3 regions of the Solibacillus cecembensis genome follow, and region 3 is predicted to be linked to each of the others. Evidence: riboswitches for the same ligand, from Rfam matches in the RefSeq annotation. Region 3 holds a riboswitch; each other region holds the start of a gene.

Region 1 (4,775 bases), on a different contig from region 3:
TTTTGGAGTTAAAAATTTAATTCGTATCGGTTCATGTGGGGCTATGCAAAATGATATTAAGTTATATGATATTATACTTGCTATGGGAGCAGCAACAAATTCTAATTATGCACATCAATTCAATCTTCCAGGTCAATTACCAATTACAGCATCTTATGAATTATTAGAGAAAGCTAAGAAAATAGCTGATGAAAAGAATTATAAGGTTCATGTAGGGAATGTACTATCTAGTGATGTTTTTTATAATGCTGATGAAACCGTAACAGAAAAGTGGGCTAAGATGGGAATATTAGCGGAAGAAATGGAAACGACAAGTTTATATTTAAATGCTGCTAGTGCTGGAGTTAAAGCATTAACAATTTTAACAGTAAGTGACCATATGATTACACATGAACAAACAACACAAGAAGAGAGACAAACTTCATTTACAAAGATGATGGAAATAGCGTTAGATTTAGTATAAGTAATAGGAGTCATATGAGTTATTACTTATAGAAAGCACATAGTCTACTTTATTAAAGAAGTATCAAAACAACCTTGATACTTCTTTTTTCAATTTTATATAAAGGGATTACTGTAATATCGTTAATTATGGAATGGAGGGATTTTGGTTATTCCCTAAAATCCGAACACCCTTCTGTATTTGGCTAGTTGAACCGAGTACAAAACGATAGTTCAGTGAGATAACGCACTGGACAAAAAATAGTATATAGAAAATCGAATCTCGAAAGGAATTGGCGCTTAAACGATTACTTCCCATTTTTATAGCTAGACTTTCCAACAGCTTTCTTAAAAAGTAATCTGAAGTTTAAAGGCATCCGAAATTCACTTCTCTCATCATTATGACAGGGCAGGGGAAGCCTCCAATTATAGTGAATGGCAGACATCCGGATTATGATTACAATAAGGACGGTAAGTGTGAGCTCAAGGGGAGAATCCCATCCAAGCCAAATAGAGAGTGCACATAAAATTGTTAAAATGGCATGAATTTCTTCCTTCAATGCCAGTGGTTTTCGACCTGCGATAACGTCCCGAATCATTCCGCCACCCACACCAGTAAATAACGCTGCTAAAATCATCACGCCTAAATCATTGGAAAAAACTTCGCTGGCTAGCATTGCTCCTTGAAGAGCGAAGGAAGCAAGTCCAATGGAATCAAAAAATAATCCCCAGCGTCTCCAATGATCAATCCACTTTAGTGGGATTAATACGATGATTGTCAATGTGATTAACACCGTTAAAATAGCAGAATGCTCCCAAAGTTCCGTAGCAGGAACCCCAATAATTACATTTCGAATCAGTCCTCCCCCAAAAGCTGTAATAAAGCCTAATGCGTATACCCCGATAAAAGAAAATCTCGTTTCAAGAGCAATGAATGCTCCAGTTGCTGCATAAGAAATAATGCCGATATAATGTAGGACAATCCAAGACATACTTTAAAAACCCCCTTATTATTTTTAGAAGGAAGTGCAAGTTAAATTTCTACACAAAAAAACTCCACCACAAGAAGTCTTGTAAAAAGACCTTGTAGTGGAGTAATCAATTAGCAATACCTACTAATGAATCAATCCATTATTGAAAAACCAAAATAGCGTTCTAACAAAAAAATTATTAGAATTCCATTTAAAAGAGTGGCTAAATTATGTGCATTTCTTCCATTATACTATTCTGTTTAAAAAGAACATAGAGGGTAATTTAATTTTCCTACAATTTTGATGTATAGTTTTGAATAAACAGGGGGCGAAAACATGAAGAAAAGGGAAACGGCATTTAATGAAATTGTACGAAAGGTTCGTAAAGAAATCTATGGAAAAGGACCGGAGAGAATCCACACTCATTTCGTGGAGAATATGGCTGTCACTACTATGTATGGCATTCTAACACCAACTGAAAAATTTATCATACAAGCTGAAGAAGGTAAAAAAGTAATTCATAATGCTAGAACTCAAATGATTCAAGAAGTGTATAAGGTGCAAGTCCCTGAAGGAATGGAAGAGCTTGTCGATTCAAAGCTACTTCATTTATTTTCTGATATAAAGGTTGAAGAGGATATGGCTGTATCGGTCTTTATATTTGAAAAGCCAATCGTATAGAAACTTTTGAATTTTACGCAACTGAAGTTTTTGTAAAAAAGTGAGAATGCGAGGGCTTCATTTAGCTGTGTTATGGAGAACTGTATTACAAGTAAGTGCGTTTTTTATGAATGTTATTAGTATCTAGTTAGTGACCATTTTGTTAATGTCAACAAAATGGTCCGACTTGGTTCTAATGCAGAACGTGAAATAGAGGACATTATACTATCAAGATACGTTTGTTATTTAGTTGTACAAAATGAAGATCCCACTAAAGAAGTTTGCTTGTAATTTAAACCTCTATATATAGCGAATAAAAACCACCACCACAATACTTTTGGACTATACTTATACGTCATATATCACAGATTAATGGCTAGTATTTGTTAAATTTCCTTGAATTTTGTAGAGCAACATGAGATTATAAGTGGGTGTGATTTTAAACTAAAGCTATAGAAGTTAAAGGCAAACTGTTCCGAAAGGGCAGGACGCAAAGCCTAGGATCTAAAGTTTAGAGGACTATCAAAAGTCCTTTAATCATAAACAATGATCGCCTGGTTACCGAATTTATGAGTTACTATATATAAATTCCTTGGCTACTCTATATTAAATAGATTAGCCTTTTTGAGTGTTTAAAACTACCTGGCAATAGGGAAAAGTCATAGCTAGAAAGAATTAAGAGATTCTAAAAATTACCGATTTAAAAGCTTTAAAGCAATAGCAGTCTAAGCTTAAGCTACTATTAATTAAAAGGAGAGGATTGTAGAAATGGATAAGAAAAGATTTTCGTTCAAGGCAAAATTATTAGTTCTCTCTTTATTACTATCATTAGTACCGATAGTTCTTATTGGCGTTACAGTTAATAAAATAGTTAGCGAAAAAACTAAGGATGATTACATTAGTTTCAGCGAGAAAGAAATTAAACAGGTGGACAATGGAATTGCGCTCTATTTTGAAACGATTAGGGAAAATGTTAATTTATTGGCGAATGACCGTTTCGTTGTAGATGCCGATTCAACGATTACTTCCTATAAAGATATTGCAGGAGAAGGTTCAATCGATATGACCCCTTCAGCAAATGGGGAGAAGGAGAAAGCTATTTTCGATGTGTTTTCTCGTTTTAGTGATAGTCATCCTAAAGCTCCTTATATTTATATGGGTACATCGGATGGTGGCTATGTCCAATATCCAGAAGGTCCCGTGCCAGCTGGTTTTGATCCTCGAGACCGCCCTTGGTACAGCGCAGGTATTGAAGAACCAGGGAAAGTAAAATTAACAAGTGCCTATGCAGCAACGGGGATAGAGGGAATTATCGTAAGTAATGTCGTTTCAATTGAAAAAGATGGAAAACAAACTGGTGTGTTAGGTTTAGATGTAAGTTTGGATGGCTTAACAGATATAATTAAGGAAATCAATATAGGTAAAGATGGTTATGTAATTCTTGCACAAGAAGATGGAACAATCCTTGCACATCCAAAAAATTCTGAATTGAATTTCCAACCAATTTCTTCATTAAATATCCCATCATTAGATTTTTTCGAGGAAGATGGCTTATTTGAAACTGAATTAGATGGCGAAGACTATATGTTAAATACAATTTCTTCTGAAATTGAAGGGTGGAAGTATATTGCTGTCATCAAGAAAGCTGAAATATTAAGTACAGCGACTTTCATACGAACAATGCTTTTCGTAATAGGTGGAGTTATTGCCATTCTTGCTGTAATCGCTTCTATTATTATGAGTTTACGTATAACGAAGAGAATTAATAGTATTAGTGATGTATCTTTAGCGATGTCTAAAGGTGATTTAACTCAACAAGTCACGGTAAAGGTAAATGATGAAATTGGGGATATGGGCAAGAATTTCAATACGATGTCAAACAGTTTAAAAGAAACGATGCAAAAAATTGCGCATGAATCTCAACAATTATCCGCTACATCCGAAGAGCTGGCAGCATCTTCAATCCAAAATCAAACAGCTTCTAATGAAATATCTGAATCGATTCAACTTGTTGCTACTGGAGCGGATGAACAGGATGCCGCTATGAAAAACGCAGTAGGTATTATCAATGAAGTGATTAAGCATGTAGATGATGTGACAGTGAGTATGGGCAACGTAAAAGATTCGATTCATTATTCAACGGAAACGGCCAAGCAAGGTAGTGATGTCGTTGAACAAACGGTAAATCAGATGAGTGAAATTGATAAAAATGTGAGCTCATCTGCTGAAAAAATTAGCATGTTAAACGAAAAATCCAATGAAGTTAGACAAATTAGCTTGATGATACAGTCTATTTCAGAGCAAACGAATTTACTAGCTTTGAATGCTGCAATTGAAGCGGCAAGAGCGGGTGAACATGGAAAAGGATTTGCAGTAGTAGCAGATGAAGTTCGAAAACTTGCCGAGCAATCTAGCAACTCCGCATTGCAAATCAATGAAATTATTCAAGATATCGGAAAAGGTATTGAAGATTCAATGGGCCTTGTCAATCTAGGGGTAAATTCAGCAAAAGAAGGTATGAAGCTTGTGAATGAAAGCGGGAAAGCGTTTGGAGAAATTAAAGATTCCATTCTCGCGGGTACAACAAAAATTACTGAGGCTAGCATAGCAATGGAAAACATGAAAAATCATATAGCTGAAGTAGTAGTTCACATAGAAAAAGTTTCAAAGACGAGTATAGAAGTAAATAATTATTCACAAAAC
Region 2 (4,775 bases), on a different contig from region 3:
TTTCCTTGGGTTTAATAAATATTGAAAAATAAAACGAAAAGATTTCATATATACAAACACTCCATAGATTTAAATTTTTCTACTACGGCTTTTAGAATACATTTCAAACATAAAGAAACAGTATGAAAAATTCTTAAGAATCCTTAAGTTTTTATTTTTCGCTTTTTTTCATTTTCATTAATAGCATAAATCATAGATATTGAAGTAAAAAATAGCGCCAAAACCCGTATAAATCAGGGTTTTTGACGCTTTTGGTAAGCATATAATTTTTATCGTCTGCAAAAATAAATCGATTAATATAGAAGAAAAAAAATTACTAATTAATAATTTAAACTAATTCCAGCCATGTGACTAACTCTACATGTGTCGTATGTGGGAATAAGTCGACAGGTTGTACCGTTTTAAGCTTATAGCCGAATGGTAGCAATTCTGTTACGTCTTTAGCAAATGAATCTGGGTTACATGATACATAGACAATTCGTTTTGGTTGAGAGCGTCCAATACGGCGCATCACCTTTCCGCCAGCTCCAGAACGTGGTGGATCAATCAATAGTATGTCAGCGAATCCGAACTGTTCTTGCATTTCAGTTAATCCGTTGCGCGCATCACGAGCAAGGAATGTTGTGTTATGCAAATCATTATCGATTGCATTACGTTTTGCCGATTCAATCGATGTCTCGACAATCTCGATTCCAGCCAATTCCTTCACACGTGCAGCAAATGGTAATGAGAACGTGCCGACACCACAAAACAGGTCAATCATTCTCTCGTCTGCCTTTGGTTTTCCCATTTCCAACGCGAGTTCTACAAGTTTTTGAGCTTGTTTTGGATTCGTTTGGAAAAATGTATCAAACCAAAGACGATAGCGATACCCCACCATTTCATCATAAATGAAATCGCGCCCCGCTAATAAATGTGTATCTTCAGATTGTGTACGGTCTGCCCAGTCTGTGTTCACAAGCCAAAGTAGACTTTTCACATTTGGGAATTTCTTTGTGATTCGCTCAACAAGATTTTCAACAGCAGCTGCTAACTCTCCATCAGGCGTTTTTGTAGCAAATAATGCTAACATCATTTCACCAGTTGCAAATGATTCGCGCACCATCAAATGGCGAAGTAGGCCTTCATGTTTATCTTTATTATAGCCTTTAAGACCAAACTCTTTTACCCATGCACTCACTTCCAACATGCCATCGACCATATTTTGACCAGCAATTAGACATGTATCTAATGGAACAATTTTGCGGAAGTTTCCTTGTTCATGCTGTCCCATTTCCCCCTCAGGTGAAAACGTGAACTCCATCTTATTGCGGTAATGCCAAGGGTTATCTGCACCGATTGTTTCCAACACAAGCTCAGAATCCAATCCTTCACGAGCCAATGCATTTTTCACTTGCTCCGTTTTATGCTTCAACTGACCTTCGTACGTCCAGTATTGCCATACACAACCTCCGCAAAGTTCAAAATGTGGACAAGGTGCTGTTGTACGCTCTGGACTTGCTTCTAAAATTTCTTTAGGCATTGCTTTTCTGTTTCGCTTATCAGGTTCATCAACAACAACCTGCACCAACTCCCCTTTAAGCGTCTGCGGAATCGTTAATTTTAATTTTCTAGGATTGGAACCTCTATCACTCTCACGCCAAATCACAGCTCGTCCATTACCTCTATCATCTAAATGGTCAATTTTTGCAATAAGCGTTTCTTCTTTTATAGTAGTCAAGGAATATTTCCCCTTTCAATAGTAATTTCATGTATTGAAGGCTGATTTCCACAATGTTTGTGCATCCTCTTCAAAACAGATAGACATTGCCATTATAACGAATATTAGCCCGAATGAACATTAACTTCTGACAAACGTAGCAACTTATTATTCTTATGCAGGATATAGTCGAGCCTCTTTTTAACAGAGTTTATGTACATCCCAAATAGATATCTATTTAACTAAAGAATCCAACCTTTAAAAAACCTTTTGAAGAGGTGGAGTTGATTTCTATTTCAGTCCTGACGCTTTTCAGGGTTACGGCTCCCTTTCATTCCAATCAACTCTTTCTATTCAAGTTTATGCCTCTATCATGTCTATTCTCATTTCCATATAAATTTTGTTGAATTTATATAAATGATAATTTTTTTTAGCAAATTACACTATTATACAAATGTAATCGAAACACTTCCATAACTTATAAAGACGGAAGGAGGGATAACTATGAATAAATATGTCTTATCAACTGGCATATTGGAAAAAGCGCCTAGAGCCGTTAACGCGGTTATTAATCTAGTTAATTTATCTCGTAAAGATCAGGAAATTGAGATTGAAGTTTGGGATTGGTCTTCTTTTTCCCATCCTATGAAACTCCCCATTATAATAGGAAACAATATACCTGTAATATTTCCTTATCGGCTTTCTCCTGGCAATTTTGAAGAAATCTATGCACATTTAACAGGTGTATCCTTTTATGAAATTCGAATTATTCATCTGAAAGAACGAAAAATCATTGCCAATTGTTTTGGAAGAAGCATTACTTCGGTAGCACAAGAAGGAAATACCGTGTTAGATCAACAACTCATAAAAATTGATTCGAATTGTAGTTAATCAATTATACCTCAGCATAATTGCATCCAGATTTTTTTAGTTCGGGGCCACAGGACGTAGGTCAGTCAGCCGTTGTCACACGATGTGAAGTCTTTAGGCTGACTTCCTACTCCCCCTGTGACATCCGCCGTTTATTATGTACATTCTATTTATATCTACTCTCTCATTTCTATATAAGAATAATTATCAAACTACTTCTAATGAAAAAATTCGATGCGCTATCAAAACACTTTTATATAGTATACAACATGAATATTTAGCCAATTCATCCTATTTGGAGGGGTATTTTTTAGTGCTTATTGTTCTTTTGGAATAATATTCATTATGTTATCCTTCTAGATAGAATAATTGAATAGGCAAACCTAAAGAAATTTAGGGACGCAAAGCTATAGGGACTAAGGTTTATATTACTATGTCAGCCAGTTACCGAAGAGTACATTCTACTTTTTGTTTTTAAAATTTCCATAATTTTTTTATGGGAATTTTTTAGGGAAAGAAAACACTCTAATTAGGGTGTTTTTTTTATGTACTTTTTTGGAAAATCATTAGGAGGAATTTATTATGAAAGTTGTTAAAATTGCAACAGCCGCGGCTATGGCTTTAAGTTTAGTCGGTACCCCAATCAATGCATTAGCAAGTCCAGTTCAAGAAAAAAGCACTATAACGGCTCCAGTTGGAAAAACGATCAAACAAGCAAATCATGCTAGTGTCGGTAAATTTAATTTATATGGAAATGACTTACTAGATACATATAATGAAATTTTCAAAATAGCCAACGCCAATATCGTATCGATTACAAACAATGGTGGCAACTACTCTGGATCACCTCTTGAAAAGGCAATCGACGGCAATATGAATACGCACTGGGAAACAAATAAGGCTAATAATGCAACATTCACGAATGAAGTGATCTTTAATTTCAACGAAACAATTTCGTTAGATCGAATTGTTTATGCTGCTCGTCAAGCAAGCGCGAAAGGTAAAGGCTTTGCCCAAGAATTTGAAATACATAGTTCGTTAACAGATGAAGGCGATAATTTCACATTACTTTCAACTGGCGAATATAAAGGCTCTACAGGGGATATCGTCGAGATTCAGTTTCCCTCTACTGAAGTTAAAAGAGTAAAATTTGTGTTTAAGAAAGCAAATCAAGACTGGGCAAGTGCATCGGAGTTTATGTTCTATAAAGAAGATCCTGTATCTCAAAAAATGAAGACATTATTCACTGATGATACATTCAGCAAAGTAAGTGAAGCATTTAATACAGTTGAGGCTCTTAACAATTTAGAACAAGAAGCAAAAAGCCACCCACTTTATGTGGATTTTAAAGATGCGATTGCCAATGCAAAAGCATTAATTAATGGCATAAATACAGAAGCTACAAATGCCATTACAAAATCATTTACTCATTATTCAAATGAAGCCTATTCAAAGTTATTTAAAATGGATATTGGAAACATTAAGAATATCCGTAACAATGGTGGTCACTATAGTAGCGCTGTAATTGGAAATGCCGTTGATGGAAACTTAGATACTTACTGGGAAACAAATAGAAGTAATTCAAAAGATTTCACAAATGAAGTAGAAGTAGAGTTCAAAGAAGCCGTTACGTTAAATCGTATTATGTACGGAGCACGAAATTCTGACCGTAAAGGGTTTGCGGAAGAGTTTGAAATTTATGCCTCTCAAACTTCTATAGGCAATACTTATCAACTAGTAGCAACGGGTCAACATAATATGGTGGCCGGATTAGTCGAAGCTAAATTTGCACCTACAACATTTAAGCGCGTTAAATTTAAGTTTAAGAAATCAAATCAAAACTGGGCAACACTATCAGAACTTGCATTTTATAAAGAAGATGTTTTAGAAGAACAAGTGAATAATTTATTTACTAATGGTTTAATGAATAAATTAAAGCCAGAGTTTGCGTCAATGGATATCATCAATCAATTAGAAAAAGAAGTTGCAAAACATCCACTAAAAGAGCAATTACAAGTTAACTTAACGATAGCAAAAGATTTACTAAACAACGAAAATGTGACGAACGAAGCAATCGTAACAGCTTCACAACGTGGTAACTCAAATGCAGAAGCAAAAACGCACCAAATTGCAAGAACGTCATTTTCACTAGAAACTTTCGGTAAATATGCCGTACCTGGTGAAACCATTCAAGTATTTGTTGATG
Region 3 (4,775 bases):
TATAGTTGCAAAGGCTTCTTTCATCATAGTTTCACCTTCATTAGAAAGACGTATATAGTGCTTTCGTCGATCCCCCAAATCCCCAATTTTCTCAATTAATCCTTTTTCAATTAGCTTTCGGAGTTCACGACTAGTATTAGGCATAGACATATGTAGACAATCACTAATCTCGCTTGGTGTCACAGACTGACTGACTGTGACATATTCAAGAATATTATATTGAATGGGTGTGATTGAATCCGCCTTGGCGTTTTGTGATAATTCCTGTGTCACACGATGAACGGAAGTTGTAAATGACACAAGTTTAGTAAAAAGGGCATTTTCGTCCATTTCTCTCACCTCTTACTGACAAGATAGCAAAGATATTATCAGAATACAATTATCATTTGACAACTAAAAATATAGAGTGGTAAACTTTAGTTATCAAATGATAACTAAAGGGGTGCTTTATGAAAACGCTAGTTGTTTATACATATCCAAATCATAAAAGCTTAAATTATACTTTTTTACAGCAAGTCATTAAAGGGAGTAATGAAAATCCTAACATTAAGGAATTACAAGTTTTAGATTTATATGAGGAGGATTTTAATCCGGTCCTCGTCTTTAATGCACATAAACGAAGACGTGATATGCATACAGATCCGTACCTTGAAAAGTATAGAGATCAAATTAAATGGGCGGATAAAATTGTTTTTATTTACCCAATTTGGTGGGGAAGACCTCCAGCGATGCTTATGGGATACATAGATCAATTATTTGCTTCTAATTTTGCTTACAAGGATAAGAAAGGGCTTTTCCCAGAAGGGCTTTTGAAAGGCAAGTCCGTTGTATGTGTATCGACTATGAAGGGCCCCACATACTATCCGTTTCTCTGGTTGAATAACGCGCATAAAGTTTTGATGAAAAGAGCTTTATTTAATTTTGTAGGTATTAAGAAAATTAAGTTCTTTGAATTTGGCAATATGGAAAGTTCAAAGGGGAACCAAATAAAGAAATTAGATAAAATTTATGATTACTTTAAAAAAGTGGGTAATTAAGTAAAGCGATTGCAACTTTTAAAGGGTTAAAAATGAAACTGTATTTAGTTAAATTACGGAGAACTGTATCATAAGTGCAGCTAATAATAATTGTTTAAGTGGTCAAATAAAAATTCTTTTTCGAGTTAAAGACCTTGAATTATTCATGATACACAAAAAAAGACCCGGAAATTAAATTCCGGGTTTGATTAGCACTTACATTGAAAACTCCATGACACACTGCCTCGCTTTCGCATTGAATCTTAAGAATGTCCTAAGAAAACGTTGCTTAGCTGCACTCAGTATTGATGGTCCTTCTGAGTTATTGATCATTCGCACTCATCGGGTTAACCCTCCTAGTCATTTAGATTCGAAGTGAAATCTTTAATAGTATGGAGCATTTTTTAATTTTTATACATGAGTCAGTAATTATTTTTTCAGCTAGTGCTTAATGCTGATACGAAAGAAGGAGACATACTGAATGAATCTAATCAGATTAACCAAATAATTCTAATCATTTCCAAAAAGAACTTGAGTTAATACAATATCTTTTAGAAAAAAGTACTATCGTTGAAAAAACCAAACGAGTAATTTATACTGTTATAGTGACATGAATATGTGATGTTTTGCTTAGAATCCCTTAAAATGAAAAGGCAAACTTATCGAAAGGTAAGGACGCAAAGCTACGAGTCTAAAATCCCATTGGATCAAGACAGTCGGGTTGCCAAGAAAAGAAGTGGTTATTTTGCTACCCCAATTTTTCGTTGGGGTAGTTTTTTATTTGAAAGAAATGCTGTAACGAACAAAGGTGTACATTATCTAGTAGCTAAAATATGGTTATGAAGAAGGAGATTTAAAATGATAGTTGTTGATGAGCCAAAATATAAAATGGCAATATATGAAGCAAAGAAAGAAGTACATGTTCAAATAATTGGGTTTATTAAAGATGATCTTGTTGAAGGCTATTTAAATCATTTGGACAAAACAAGTGGAATGGTACAGAAAAAGAATTATCGATTAGTTGTTGATGCAACCCACCAATCACCGCTTCCTTCAAAAGTTGCGGCAGGACTAGGAGATACATTCATGTTTTACGCGTCTCTTGGATTTAATGATATTGCCATTGTAAGTTCTAAATCTAAAATTTCAGCAGTACAAATTCGAAATGCACTAGAGACAGTTAATTTCCCTGGAAGACTAGTCAATCATGTTTCTGAAACAACTTCACGCTAATTTCAAAATAAACAGCTTTAAATTAGAGAGGAATAATATCACGATGCAAACAACAGCAGATTTATATACAATTGAAATCCTTACAAAAGATCAACCAGAATTAATTGAAAAGGCCGCAGCATGTTTAGCTAAGACTTTTGTTGGGGTAGAAGTTGGTGGGACGTGGATACAAGAGCCAATAATCGGATACGCATTACAATTACCTTATGAAGATTGGTATCAGTTTACGAAGGAATATATCGAGACATATGCTCACCAAGGTTACTGTGCTGTAGCGTTAGATAACGAACAAAATGTTCTAGGTGCACTAGTTGGGGATACAAATGCTTTTGAAATTATTGAAGAGGATATTTTTGAAGGCACGTTTGCTGATATGAACGTTGTCATGCGTGTGTTAGCGGATATCGATCAACGTTTCTTAGATGATTATAAAAAACGTAACGGAAAAGACTTGGAAGATGGGGAAGCATTACATATCTTTTTACTAGGCATCATTGCAGAACATAGCCGTCATGAAATTGTACAAAGCTTAGGTGATGTTTTATTAAACAAGGCAAGAGAAGAAGGGTTAAAACTTGTACTAGCTGAAGCGACAAATCCAAAATCAATTCGCGTGCTGGAGAAGTATCATGGCCTAACGAAATATGTAGATGTTGAAGGGAATTATATTGTTCATAAATATGAGGACAATGAAAAACTAAGCAAAATTCCAGCGACTATAGCTGATGGAATTTATATAGTTGTAAAGGATTTATAAGAATTCATTATAAAATAAATTAGAAGATTAGGAGATTAATCATGGAAATTATAATGATAGGAATTATTATCATTTTATTGTGTACCTCTCTGTATTTTTCGTACCAATATTTTACGCTTAAACGCCAATCTCATATAAATAATGAGGTTACAAGTGAAATGACCGGACATTCTTCAAGTGAAGTAAAAGAGCAAATTCAGTTGTTTGCCAAAATCATGAATGAAAAAGGCGAAAAGCTGACTGAACAAGGAGAATACGCAGCTGAAAAGGCTGATATTGTAAGGGCTGCAATAGATGAAGTAGGTAAAGGATTAAAAAAACAATTAATCGCTACTGAAGAAAGTTCTACTTCAATTGAGGATATGACAGTGGCCATTGAAGAGCTATCTATAAGGTCAAACCAAATTTCAGAACAATCGAATACGACGTTAGAATTGACGCAAGATGGTAACGATAAGTTAAAAGATTCGATGGTTAAAATGGAGAAGTTTAATCAAACAATCAATACAACATCTGGTGCGATTAATATTCTTGGTGAAAGATCACACGAAATTGGCAAGATTGTTAAAGTAATTACGGGGATTTCAGAGCAAATCAATTTATTAGCATTGAACGCAGCGATTGAAGCGGCTCGTGCAGGTGAACACGGTAAAGGGTTTGCTGTAGTTGCTGGTGAAGTTCGTAAATTAGCTGAACAATCACGTCAATCATCTTCTGAAGTATCGAATATTGTAAGGAACATTCAAGAAGAGACAGATAAAGTTGTCATTTCAATGAAGCTAGGTACGGAAGAATTTGCACAAACGAACACAACAATTTTAGAAATTGGGACGATGTTTGAACAGATTGTAGAAATTACAAAAGTAATTGCTGAAAATAATGCGAATTCATCTGCAAGTACAGAAGAATTATCTTCAGGCTCTCAGCAAATTTCAGCGGCAATGCAAGAGATTTCTTTCATATCTCGAGAATCAGTTGAAATGTTTGAAGAGCTAGTTGGAATTAGCGATGATGAATTAAGAACAATGGAAGCTTTAGTTCGAGAAGCAAAAAGTATTACAGAATTAAAAAACAACAAAAAATTTTTTCATTGATTCAAGATTTTGAAACTATCAAGAATTTATAGATGTACATATAATGAATCTGAATCCAGAAATTAAAAATTTCATTAAAGATAGAGTATATATGAACATAAATTGAAGTAGCAGAGAATTGCTATTACATCTAAATATTATAAATTTGTTTTCCATCAACACTTACCACACGAAGAAGTAGTTGTTAAATTAACATTGGAATAATTTAAACTTTTATAGCACCAAATTCAGTATGAGCTTCTTCTGAATTTGGTGCTAATTATTTTTGAACTTTTTTTTGAAATTGGGGCTATGCTTTCTTCTTTAAAGTATAGGTTAGCGACTTTAGGTCATTCATTAATTTTGAACAACTAGAGGAACGATTACTCGAATAATTTAAGAATACCAGGTACTTTACCTAAAAGAGTAGCCCATGGCAATAAAAAATTACACATGGGCTATAGGGAAAGACTATTTTTTATTCGAGTACATCTCAAGATTGTGTAAATATTAGATTTCAATTAATCATTCTTTTTAAGATTTAAGAAATTATTAATTACCTCGACATATTCCTTTTTGGGGTAAGTTTTATATAAATCACTGGATAAGCGAATTGGATCACCAAAAAAATACCTCTCATATTGCATTTGTCTCGTTCCGAATGAACTCATCGTTAAATCCCAGGCTAATCGGAAT

What was found. A riboswitch is a leader RNA that binds a small molecule or an ion and turns the genes downstream of it on or off. The one in region 3 is predicted to bind cyclic di-GMP.
Region 1: it holds a riboswitch for cyclic di-GMP, as region 3 does, so the genes downstream of both, ACQKIH_RS10820 (methyl-accepting chemotaxis protein) here and ACQKIH_RS11415 (hypothetical protein) in region 3, are expected to answer to the same signal.
Region 2: it holds a riboswitch for cyclic di-GMP, as region 3 does, so the genes downstream of both, ACQKIH_RS05100 (NPCBM/NEW2 domain-containing protein) here and ACQKIH_RS11415 (hypothetical protein) in region 3, are expected to answer to the same signal.

The regions. Positions count from the first base shown of each region.
Region 1 is NZ_JBNNMF010000010.1:106,268-111,042, reverse strand. Features, by position in the region: gene deoD (purine-nucleoside phosphorylase) at 1-463, shown strand, start outside; gene ACQKIH_RS10830 (trimeric intracellular cation channel family protein) at 750-1,433, opposite strand; gene ACQKIH_RS10825 (Na-translocating system protein MpsC family protein) at 1,749-2,093, shown strand; cyclic di-GMP riboswitch class I at 2,527-2,638, shown strand; gene ACQKIH_RS10820 (methyl-accepting chemotaxis protein) at 2,841-4,775, shown strand, end outside.
Region 2 is NZ_JBNNMF010000004.1:63,205-67,979, forward strand. Features, by position in the region: gene ACQKIH_RS05085 (class I SAM-dependent methyltransferase) at 1-48, opposite strand, end outside; gene rlmD (23S rRNA (uracil(1939)-C(5))-methyltransferase RlmD) at 329-1,720, opposite strand; gene ACQKIH_RS05095 (hypothetical protein) at 2,204-2,590, shown strand; cyclic di-GMP riboswitch class I at 2,936-3,021, shown strand; gene ACQKIH_RS05100 (NPCBM/NEW2 domain-containing protein) at 3,152-4,775, shown strand, end outside.
Region 3 is NZ_JBNNMF010000011.1:68,962-73,736, forward strand. Features, by position in the region: gene ACQKIH_RS11405 (MarR family winged helix-turn-helix transcriptional regulator) at 1-330, opposite strand, end outside; gene ACQKIH_RS11410 (NAD(P)H-dependent oxidoreductase) at 450-1,037, shown strand; cyclic di-GMP riboswitch class I at 1,659-1,745, shown strand; gene ACQKIH_RS11415 (hypothetical protein) at 1,875-2,249, shown strand; gene ACQKIH_RS11420 (hypothetical protein) at 2,293-3,006, shown strand; gene ACQKIH_RS11425 (methyl-accepting chemotaxis protein) at 3,048-4,100, shown strand; gene hpaB (4-hydroxyphenylacetate 3-monooxygenase, oxygenase component) at 4,601-4,775, opposite strand, start outside.